DNA from 2 places in the Alteromonas sp. 07-89-2 genome. Region 1 is predicted to be linked to the other one. Evidence: predicted binding sites of a transcription regulator. Region 1 holds the regulator's gene; the other holds the start of a gene.
What was found. Region 1 encodes MetJ, which represses methionine synthesis genes. Its sites were predicted from a motif close to TAGACGTCTAGACGTCTA; they were not measured.
Positions count from the first base shown of each region.

Region 1 (6,139 bases):
TAACTAATTCATTGTGATGGCACGCTTCGCAGTTTGATGGCATTGAACGCATACCGCCGCAGTGATGACACTGCAAACGGTTCTGCGCTTTATGCACCGTATACGGGCGGTCACAACGCTTACACATGACGGTTTCGCCGCAGTGATGGCAAAGCAGCGCTGGCGCATAACCTCTGCGATTCACAAACACCAATACCTGATTTCCCGCGTTGATATGCTGGCGCATTATCGTTAGCAAGCCTTGCGAAATACCGTAGTGAATGGGTTGGTCACGCGCGTCCAACACATGCTGATGCGTGCTTTTCGCCCCTCCCGCTCGCTTAGTTAACTGCAAATGGGCATAGCGACCGCTTAGCGCATTATTAAGTGTTTCGAGTGCGGGCGTGGCGCTGCCTAATAAAAGAGGAATATTGTGCTGCTTAGCCCGCATAGCTGCCAAGTCACGGGCGTGGTAGCGAAGTCCATCTTGTTGTTTAAAAGACTCGTCGTGCTCTTCATCCACAATCAGCATGCCGGGGTTGTGCAGCGGGGTGAAAATAGCCGAGCGAGTACCGATGATTATCCCAAGTTCACCAGCTCTTGCTCGCTGCCACACCTGTAGCCGTTCTTTATCAGAAAGCTGAGAGTGTAAAACGCCCACTGCAATACCAAAGCGCTTTTCAAAGCGTGACACCGTTTGCGGCGTCAGCCCAATTTCTGGCACAAGTATAAGCACTTGTTTTCCGTCGCACAGTAAGGGTTCGATGGCTTGAAGGTACACTTCCGTTTTACCGCTACCGGTAACCCCTTCAAGCAAACTTACCGCAAAGTTGCCCTGCTGACGATTAAGTGCGGCAATGGCAACCGACTGCTCAGTATCTGGAATTGGCTTTTCAGACACCGATAACGAGGCAAGCCAACTGCCTGACTTAAATTCAGGCGCGACTTCTTCAATGCTTATCAATGACTTTTCGACGAGCGCTTTGACCGCAGGTGCGCCATACTGCTTGCGCGCTTGGGATGCTAATAAGGCACCACCAGCCATTGCAGTAAAACAGGCTTGTTGTTTAGGCGCCCGCGATAACGTGTCTGCAGTCGTTTGCTTACCTTCTTCGGTAAGCATTAGCATGTCTTGAGGTGTTGGCGCTGCTGACTCGCCTTTGCGCAATAAAACAGGCAGCATGGCGTGTAGCACTTCACCCGGCGCATGATGATAGTACTGCCACAGCCATTGGGCCATTTTCAGCAACACCTCTTCTATAATGGGGGTATCGTCCAGTACCGACTCAATGGCTTTTAGCTTGTTGGAGTTTTCAATGTCGCTTTCAGGTTTGTGTAGGGTTTCAACAACTACACCCACAAGTTTGCGCGGACCGAAAGGCACAACCACTCTTACACCCGCACTTAGTGCGTTATCGTGGGTATACGTGAAAAGTTGGCGCAGCGGCACTGGCACGGCAACTTGGATAAAGGCCATTGCGAAGGTTCTACCTTATTTGACGATTGTTACAGCGCGTAATGCGCTTACTAAGCTTCTTATGTTGAAACTAATTATACTGAGGCTTCTTGCAGACCTATACGTTACAGCAGTTTGCGCTGCTAACAGCTAGCTACACATTTTGCTATTGGCGCATGATTTTGCCACTAGAGCATCTGGCCCAGCCTTGAAAGACAAATATTTAAACATACTTTACAGGTAAGCATAAAAGGAATGTTTTTTGTTTGGCCTTTTTATACGGCTGCCTTGTCTAGCTCTCTTGTTTAGCATTTGGCCAAAAACCGCTTGATCAAGGCCCTGCCATCCTTTATTATGCGCCGCTCTTTTGCGATAGGCTGTTCTTTGAACGACTTATCATTTGAATTAAGTAACGTATGGTGTGCGACTTCGGGTTGTATAGCGATACGGCCTTATTATGTGAGGTAACCCAATGAAACAAGATATCCACCCAAAATACGAAGCAATCACAGCAACTTGCTCATGTGGTAACGTAATGAACATTCGCTCTACGCTTGGTAAAGACATCAACCTAGACGTATGTTCTTCATGTCACCCATTCTACACTGGTAAGCAACGTAACGTTGACACTGGTGGTCGTGTTGATCGCTTCAAGAAGCGTTTCGGTGCATTGGGCAAAAAGTAAGCCTGATATCCAGTTCAAAAAAAGCGCCTTTATGGCGCTTTTTTATTGCTTAAAATTCACGCTTCACACAAACAAGGTGTGCCAAACAGCGCTTTACCGCCGTTATCCTACGTCAGGCCTGTACCTAGCCAGTGTAACAAGCCCTGCAACTCGCCTTTCTGAAAACGTTTTTAGCTTAATTTACAACATCCAGCGTAACCTGAACTCAGTGAAGGTTTTTAACATTAGATAAATGCCTATCCCAATTGCCGCCACTCACTTTCTTACACTGTTCTTCGCTATCAAAATAAATACCAACGGGTGCTGACTTAATTGACGCCAAAGCAATATTCACTTGGTTTATGAAGTCTATATCCCAACCATTAGTTAACGCCCGCTGCTTCTCCTGCTCAGTATTAAACACGGCAATCACTTGCGGCGCTCTCCAATGTCCTACGTGAGTTAGCCAAACAAATCCATTATTGGTAGATTTTACGCTTTCACACACATCGGTTAACACGGTTATTAGTTTTCTTTCTGTCATATCCTCGCCTTCAGCGCGAATTTTGAGTGGGCTTTCACAGGATTTTATCAGAAATATTGGATGGAGAATTAACGAGGTGTCTCCCTGCATTCTATTTTCCTGATTTGGGTTTCTGTCCAATGCATTTATGAGAACGTAGATCCCTTTGATAGCTTTATTTTCCCCCTCCACACAATAGACCTACAGAATGTTATAACAAGTCAAAATAAATAGCATGAATGGCAATTATAGCCCCATTTTACTGGTCTAATTAGTATGCCTAACCTACATTGGTATATGAGAATTCTGATCAGATATGTACACAGTGATTGGCTGTGTTAGAGTTGCGATCGGCACTTTGATAGTGAGCATTAATTCTGTGAATAATGCATTACTTTCAAGACTTGTGGCGCTTTTGGGTACATAAACCAGAGGCTTGTATCCATTAAGGTATGTGAACAAAATCAGTAAAGGTTAACGCCTAGTCTGCTTTTCCACATGCCACCTTGGGGCCTATTGATGATTGCTGTAAAACAAAGATCAACAAACCCTAGTGCTAACAACTATTTATAATCACTTTGTCATTATTTGGTTGTAACGCGCTTACGTTTATCTACCTATAACTATAACGACAATAAAATAGCTACAGAGCGTGAACGAAAACACCGATGAACCCTACATCTAAGGATACCTTTTTACATGTCAGATTTTAGACAACACGCACTCGACTATCACGCCAAACCCACACCTGGAAAAATCCGCGTAGAGTTATCTAAGCCAGCAGACAGCGTCGATGACCTTGCTCTTGCCTATAGCCCAGGCGTTGCCGAACCGGTCAGAGAAATTGCCGAAGACGCAGATAACGCCTATAAATACACGGGTAAAGGAAACCTGGTTGCCGTTATCAGTAACGGAACTGCGATTTTAGGATTGGGTAACCTAGGCCCACTGGCATCGAAACCTGTTATGGAAGGTAAAGCCCTTCTGTTTAAACGCTTTGCTGGCTTGGATGCCATTGACATTGAAGTGAAGCATCGTACGACCGAAGAGTTCATTAATACGGTAGCGAATATCGCTGACACATTTGGCGGCATTAACTTAGAAGACATTAAAGCGCCTGAATGCTTTGAGATTGAACAAGAGCTAATTAAGCGCTGTAAAATTCCGGTATTTCATGATGATCAGCACGGTACCGCTATTGTAACTGCAGCGGGCATGCTTAATGCTCTGGAAATTCAGGGTAAAAGCATAGAGAGCGCTAAAATTGTGTGTATGGGTGCCGGTGCAGCAGCGGTCGCTTGTATGGAACTGCTTATAAAGTGTGGTGCCCAGCGTGAGCGTATTTATATGCTAGACAGAAAAGGCGTTATCCATACTCGTCGCGAAGACTTAACTGAGCACAAAAAGCTATTTGCTAACAATACTGACAAGCGTACGCTTGAAGATGTAATGGAAGGCGCGGATATTTTTGTTGGTGTGTCAGGACCGGATGTTTTACCACCAGAAACACTGGCCTTGATGGCTGAAAACCCAATTGTATTTGCATGTTCTAACCCAGACCCTGAGATAAAGCCTGAACTTGCTCACGAAGTACGTAAAGATCTTATTATGGCTACCGGACGCTCGGACTACCCTAACCAGGTTAACAACGTACTGTGTTTCCCGTTTATTTTCCGTGGAGCACTAGATGTTCGTGCAACGGCCATTAACGATGAAATGAAAGTAGCGGCAGTAGAAGCCCTTCGTGCTATCACGAAGGAGCCTGTACCAGAAGAAGTACTAGCTGCCAGTAAGAGTACTAGTCTGACATTTGGTAAGGAGTACATTATTCCTAAACCTATGGACCCGCGTTTATGCGAGCGTATTGCTACCGCGGTATCTAAGGCTGCGATTGAATCTGGCGTTGCACGCGTGCCTGAAAGCCCAGAAGAATAAAATTCTGGTACATAAGGCAAAAAAATGAAGGGGCTAGTGCTCAACCTTTATTTGCTAAAAAGTGCGCTCAGAGAATACAAGTACATAAAAAACGGCGCCGTGTTGTGGGTTATCAACTAGCAATAACTTACAACAAAGCGCCGTTTCTCTTTAATACCAAATATCAGTCGTCTTCCGACACATCGTTTTCGAAGCTTGGATCAATGCCCATTTCTTCCATAATGCGTCTTGCTTCAGCCGGTACGCGATTAGGATTGTCTTTGCGCAGGTCATCATCGTTAGGCAATGGTTGACCGGTAAACGCATGTAAAAATGCTTCACACAACAGTTCTGAATTAGTGGCGTGACGCAAATTATTGATTTGGCGGCGAGTACGCTCATCAGTAAGCGCCTTAAGCACATTAATAGGTATAGAGACAGTGACTTTCTTTACCTGTTCGCTCTTCTTGCCATGCTCTGCGTAGGGGTGAATATATTTACCGTTCCATTCTGCCATTGTACTAACTCGGTCTACTCTTTTTTATGTTATGAAGAGAAATTCTAAACAAGTTCACGAAAAGGTCAATTGAGCAGTGTAAACCTCTTGACGTCTAGACATATATTCTTTAATTTAGACGTCTAAACGTCTATAAGAATACATTTTTGAGAGAAAAAGCCATGGTTTCTTACGCACAAGGTATCGATGCATTAAACCAGTCCCTGTCGGAACTGCGTGATATTGATGTATCTTTTGAATTCTTTCCGCCTAAAACGGAAGCCATGGAACAGACCCTGTGGAAGTCAGTTGAACGTCTAGCGCCACTAAAGCCAAGCTACATGTCGGTAACCTACGGCGCGAATAGCGGTGAGCGTGACAGAACCCACGACGTTGTAAAACGCATTCAGCAGCAAACCGGTGTCGCGGCGGTTCCTCACTTGACCTGTGTTGATGCTAGCCGTGATGAGCTTAAGCAAATTGCAAAAGACTACTGGGACTCAGGTATTCGCCGTATTGTTGCGCTTCGTGGCGATTTACCGCCAGGAGTAGAGAAAACAGAGATGTATGCCTCTGATCTTGTTGCCTTGCTAAAAGACGTTGCCGATTTTGATATTTCTGTTGCTGCCTATCCAGAGAAGCACCCTGAAGCACCAAATGCGCAGTTTGATTTACTAAACCTCAAGCGCAAAGCAGAAGCAGGTGCCACAGAAGCGATAACCCAGTTCTTTTTCGATACGAGTGTGTACCTTCGATTTAGAGACCGTGCAGCCGCAGCGGGTGTCGACTTAGATATCGTTCCGGGTATTTTGCCGGTAACCAACTACCAAACACTGGTGAAATTTGCGGGGTTCACAAATGTTCATGTGCCGGGATGGTTACACAAAATGTTCGACGGCCTTGATGCCGACGACCAAGCCACACGTAACCTAATAGGTGCTAACATCGCCATGGATCAGGTAAAGGTATTGGCTAAAGAAGGGGTAAAACACTTCCATTTCTATACGTTGAACCGCAGTGAATTAAGCTACGCCATCTGTCACATGCTAGGTGTGCGCTCAGGCACTTAATACATACAACAATCAGGATCGTGCTGACATTTTTGAA
Region 1 is NZ_VTYM01000005.1:154,237-160,375, forward strand. It holds gene priA (primosomal protein N') at 1-1,456, opposite strand, end outside; gene rpmE (50S ribosomal protein L31) at 1,908-2,120, shown strand; gene F0261_RS05610 (hypothetical protein) at 2,326-2,643, opposite strand; gene F0261_RS05615 (malic enzyme-like NAD(P)-binding protein) at 3,322-4,557, shown strand; gene metJ (met regulon transcriptional regulator MetJ) at 4,721-5,053, opposite strand; gene metF (methylenetetrahydrofolate reductase) at 5,215-6,102, shown strand.

Region 2 (6,139 bases), on a different contig from region 1:
CAAATCGAATTACGGTAAGTCAGTTAAATAAAGAAAGTTACGCTGACATTGAACTTTTTACCCCTGAGATAGCCAATACAGTAAGTCTCAACATGGAAGTGATAAGTAATTCAATTGAATACGCCGAACAAGAAACGGCAAAAATTGTGTCGCTTATTCACTGAGCTTTCGGTGCAACAACTCCGTTACTTTACTGATAATTAGCAAAATGTAGTAAAGCTCATCCAGAGGATTGGTATAACAAGCGTCGTACTAAGACGTAATCTAAAAACTATAAAGCTCAACGTAAATCAGATTATGTTCAAAAAAATCTTCCGGCCAAGCATTGTTGTTGGCATTGTTTGTTGCTGCGTGTGTGTGCACGCAAGCGCGAGGGATCTTATACAAACCCTCTATCACGCAGACTTCACGCCCGACACCGATGACGAAATTCCTCGTTTTACGCTAGACGGTGAACTAGGTGTACTTGTTAACACTGGGAATACCTCTGCTGCCAGTGTGAAAGCTGCGGTCAATGCGGACCATGAAACGGAAAATTGGAGCAGTATCTACTTCGCCGAGTTGCTCTATAAAGAAAGTGGCACGCCGACAACAGAGCGAGACATCAGCGCCCAACGCTTTTTCACCAGCGCGCAGTTCGACTATAAACTCATGAATCCTGGTCGCCGTCTTTTTATGTACGGTGATTACGAAGACGATCAATTTACCGGTTACGATCACCGTGCTTCGCTGGCAGCGGGCTGGTCTCAGCGCCTCTGGCGCAGTGAAGACAGTGAGTTTCGCTATAGCATTGGTCCTGGCTACAGTTTTATTGAAGCTGAAGAAGATAATGAAAGCGTAGTCAACGATGGCATCATTGTAAGAGCGTCCGCCGAATACAAATACCACTGGAGCTCAGGCGCCAAGTTAAGGCAGTTTGTTAGCACTGAGGCGGGTGAAGAAAATATGAAATCGCGGTCAGAAACTTCGCTTTCAGCCAACGTATTCGGCTCACTGGCGATGAAGCTATCCTTCATACTAAACCATGAAACAGACACCGCAGAAGATGTCGCAGCCTTAAGCACAGAGACCTCCGTGGCGCTGGTCTATCAGTTTTTTTAGTCAATTAGTGTAAATTAACGGGCTATCTATGGCTTTTTACCGTGTTCGCATTGACTGAGAGCTTTGAAAATGTACACTGCGCACCATTGTTTGTAGTGCTTGCCGCCTCGCGGCACTGTCTAGCAGATCTCTTTAAAAACTCGTGTTGTACCGCCTTGCAGTTCAAAAGGTATTGAGTACAACGAATGGACCGATAATCAATAGGATTGTTCAATGAAAAAGCAAGTGCTTGCATCTTTAGTTGCAATTTCTCTTTCTCCAGCCGCTTTCGCCCAAGACGATGAAGTTAAGCCTTTTACAATGGAAGGCGAACTAGGTTTTATTTCGACTTCAGGTAACACTGAAACCACGTCAATCAGTGCGGGTATACAGGCTCACCAAGAGCTTGAAAAATGGAGTAACGACTACGTTTTAAAAGGTCTATACAAACAGGAAACGGTTCAACAAGAAAATGATGCAGGCGAGCAAGAAGATATCGAGTTTACTTCTGCACAGAAGTTCTTTGGTTCAGCCCAGGGTAACTACAAACTAGAAAATCCTGATAACCGTTTATTCGGCTTCGCTTCATATGAAGACGACCGTTTTAGTAACTTTAATTACCAATCAACTATTGCGGCGGGTTGGAACCAAAAAGTACTTGAGAACAAGCGCCACACCCTTGAATATTCAATCGGTCCTGGTTACTCATTCATCGAAACTCAGGATGGCGAGGATCTTGACAGCGTAATCGTTCGTGCGTCATCAGCTTATTCTTGGAAAATTTCAGATACCGCTAAATTTACGCAAACAGTGAGTACCGAAGTGGGTTCTGACAACACGAAATCTCGTGCTGAGTCTGCACTTACAGCTACAATCAGCGGTAATCTTTCAATGCGTCTTTCTTTCAAACTTGATCACAACACCAATGTTGACGACGACGTTGAAAAACTAGACACAGAAACTGCAGTTAGCCTAGTTTACAACTTCTTCTAAGCCTACCTTATATGCACAGCGCACCGAAGTAGGGCTGGGCACTTCAACGCATTGAAGTAAAATCACAGGCATAAAAAAACGCTGCACATTGTGCAGCGTTTTTATTTAGTCTTAAAACAACTCTTCTTAGTGAAGAATACGTGTCTTAATTGTGCCATCAATTTGCTGAAGCTCTGCAAGTGCCTCATAACCACGGTCTTCTTTAACATCAACTACTACATAACCAATTTCTGCGTTAGTTTGTAGGTACTGGGCTTCGATGTTGATGCCTTTTTCTGCAAACGCTTGGTTAATCTGAGTAAGAATACCTGGCTGGTTTTTGTGTACGTGAAGTAGGCGTGAACGACCAGTATGTTCTGGCAGTGACACTTCAGGGAAGTTAACGGCTGACAGCGTTGAACCGTTGTCGCTGTACTTCGCGAGTTTACCTGCCACTTCAATACCAATATTTTCTTGCGCTTCTTGCGTGCTGCCGCCCACATGCGGGGTCAGAATGACATTATCGAACGCGCGAAGCGGCGATTCGAATTCTTCAGTATTAGATTTAGGCTCAACCGGGAATACATCAATAGCAGCGCCGTTTAGTTGGCCGCTTTCCAATGCCTTCGCAAGCGCATCGATATCTACCACAGTACCGCGAGACGCGTTAATCAAAATGCTGCCTTTCTTCATTTGAGACAGTTCTTTTTCACCAATCATATCTTGAGTTTGTGGTGTTTCAGGAACGTGAAGTGAAACAACGTCAGAGGTATTAAGCAGCTTTTCAAGCGATTTTACTTGGGCAGAATTACCTAGCACAAGCTTGTCTTCGATATCGAAAAATTGAACGCGCATACCTAGGTGTTCAGCAAGAATACTCAGCTGTGTGCCTATATGGCCATAACCAATGATACCAAGTGTCTTACCACGGGCTTCATATGAGCCGACTGCCGTTTTTTCCCACTCACCGCGGTGAGCCTTGGCATTTTTACTCGGCACCTGGCGAAGTAAAAGGATAATTTGGCCAAGTACAAGTTCTGCAACCGAACGAGTGTTGGAAAATGGCGCGTTAAACACGGGAATGCCGCGGCGTTGGGTGGCTTCAAGATCAACTTGGTTGGTGCCAATACAGAAACAACCGATAGCCACAAGCTTTTGTGCTGCTTCAACTACCTTCTCTGTAATTTGAGTGCGCGAGCGAATACCAACAAAGTGGGCGTCTTTAATTTTCTCAATTAACTCGTCTTCAGGAAGAGAGGTCTTGAGAAATTCAATATTGCTATACCCATTGCTTTTTAGTGTCTCCAAAGCACTTTGGTGAACACCTTCCAACAACAAAATTCGGATCTTATCCTTCTCTAATGAAACTTTGCTCATGAACTCGCTATCTCTCACTGATGTAATTTTGGTTTGCTTGCACCGCCAATCCAAGACTCTCAGAAACTTGCCAGTATGAAACACAAAGCTGTGTATAACCAGCGCTGCAAATACATCGCTTTGCAGCTCTGAAAGCCTTGCTTGGGCGTTATTGCTACCAAGCTTTTATAATCACGTTGATTGCTTTCGTTATTAAGGAATTGGCCTTAACTAACGTAAAAGTTGAGACGCTTAGTGAACTTCTTTTAAGGACATCTAGACGTCTAAACGGAAACTAACAGAAAACGCGTTAAGTTGAAAGTAGTATTTTGTATAGCTTTTCACCGCACTATACGTCTTACTCAGTTATCACTTAAAGGTTTCAACACCATTATCTGTAGCACTTAGCACTATGTCCGCGCCTCGTAATGCGAAAATGCCGTTCGTTACCACGCCAGGAATGTTATTTATTTTTTGTTCTAGCTCACGAGGATTCAGAATCTCAAGGTTGTGAACATCTAAAATAACGTTGCCGTTATCGGTGACAACACCTTGTCTATATTCAGGATCGCCACCAAGCTTTACTAGCTCTCGTGCTACGAAAGAGCGAGCCATGGGAATAACTTCAACGGGAAGGGGGAACGAGCCCAACACAGGAACTCGCTTACTTTCATCAACAATACACACAAACGTGGTCGCCGCACCGGCTACAATTTTCTCGCGAGTGAGTGCTGCGCCTCCGCCTTTAATCATATGCTTGTGTTCGGTCACTTCATCGGCACCGTCGATATAAACCGATAGATTGCTGACTTCGTTTAACTCGAATACCTCAATGCCTAAGGCTTTTAAACGCTCGGTAGAGGCTTCTGAACTTGATACTGCACCTTCAATTTTGTGTTTAATTTTACCGAGTTCTTCAATAAAGAAATTTACGGTAGAACCTGTACCCACACCGACAATGCTGTCTGCTTCAACATATTCGATGGCTGCTTTGGCTACGGCTTGTTTTTTTGCGTTCTGATCCATTGTCATTCTCCGACTTATTGTGTTCGCAAGTGTAACTTATAAGCGCACGTGAACCCACAAGTTCGTATGTTCAATTTGTTATAATGACTATCACGGTTTAGTGAATTGCAGTGTGCGCGAGGGCGTCACGATGGCATCAAGGGGGACATCCCATGGTGCAACGGGCAGAGCATCTACTTCTTGAATGTCGTGGGCAATACCCACTAACTTAGGCGTTTTACTAACCGAAAATGAATGTGAATCTGGCGCGCGTTGGGTAAAACTCAAAGTTCGGTCGTAGTAGCCGCCCCCCATACCCAGGCGATTGCCGTTTACATCAAACCCTACAAGCGGCATAAGAATAACGTCGCATTGCCTAACAGGAACGACGTTTTCACACGACAATACTGGCTCTTCAATGTTGTACTTATTCTTCACCAATTGAGAGTGCTGGGTATAAGACAAAAATAACAAATGTCCTTTACATACGGGGTGTAATACAGGTAGAGCGAATTTTTTATCATGTGAAGACTGCCAAATAGACTCGATAAAATAGGTTAAATTGACCTCGCCATCGTTAACCAAATATCCGGCTATGGTCGTGCTGTTATCAAGAAAGGGCAGTGTACGTAGTCGTGAAGCAATGCGCTTAGCGGCGTCCGTATGTTGCTGGTTAGTTAACCCTCGGCGTGCCTCGCGAAGCTTTTTTCTAAGCTGAGCGCGGGCCTGCATGTCTTCATTAGAAACGCTTGTTTGTATGGTTTGCGACGGCGCAATCAGCGTTGGTTTCATTGCTAAAGCTGGTGCTGAAGCCGTTTCCGTTGAATTAATCTTGTTAGACGCCAACGATCTAGAAGTACCGCTTCCTGAAGATGAGGGGGACATGGTAGAGGAGTTCTCCTGTCTTACAATTGAGTTAGCTTATACTACCACGGCTGTTAAAAAGGTTTGTTGGGCTAGGTAAAGATGACTCAGGTAAAATCACTGTGGTAAAACTACTTAAATAAAACGAATAGATTCATTGGTCTGCATGCCCTAAATAGTGATTGAGCACACGCACCAATTCGCTACTATCTATGGGTTTAGTGAGTACGTCATCAAGACCTTGTTCTCGCAAATATTCAGGCTGGGTAATGACATCGGCCGTCAATGCAACAATGGGCAAGTTTGGCTTAAACCCCTTTATTTTCGCTGTTGCTTCATCGCCTTGAATACCTGGCAAATTAAGATCCATAAGAACTAAGTCGACTGGATTAGACTTGGCGTATTCAACGCCTTCCTCGCCAGTGCTTACCACAGAAAGCGACACGCCCAGTTTTTCAAACAAGGTTTGAATAACAACTTGGTTTATATAGTGGTCTTCAACTACCAATACATTTACTGAGTTATCTATGTTTACTTGGGCGACAAAGCTACGCGGTTGTGCCTCAACGAACTGGTTTGCGCTTAGGGCGTCGGCAGGCAAGGTCACACTTATTCGGGTACCGTGATTCAACTTACTACTAACTTTAATAGACCCGTCCATGAGCTCGACAAGGCGCTTCGATATATTCAAGCCTAAGCCGGTTCCACTTATCTGACGGGCGTTTTCCATTCGCTCGAAAGGTGTAAAAAGCCGCTTTTGATCGTCATCGCTCATACCAATGCCTTGATCAATGACATTAAATATTACCTTGCCGCTTTTGTATTTTACCTGCGCTTTTACTGACTTGCCGTGATTAGTGAA
Region 2 is NZ_VTYM01000014.1:70,187-76,325, forward strand. It holds gene F0261_RS11075 (HDOD domain-containing protein) at 1-164, shown strand, start outside; gene F0261_RS11080 (YdiY family protein) at 298-1,101, shown strand; gene F0261_RS11085 (YdiY family protein) at 1,315-2,073, shown strand; gene serA (phosphoglycerate dehydrogenase) at 2,200-3,429, opposite strand; gene rpiA (ribose-5-phosphate isomerase RpiA) at 3,778-4,434, opposite strand; gene F0261_RS11100 (5-formyltetrahydrofolate cyclo-ligase) at 4,525-5,298, opposite strand; gene F0261_RS20115 (ATP-binding protein) at 5,432-6,139, opposite strand, start outside.
Region 2: serA (phosphoglycerate dehydrogenase) is a predicted target of MetJ. The motif match lies at 3,686-3,703, and genes of this name have one in related genera.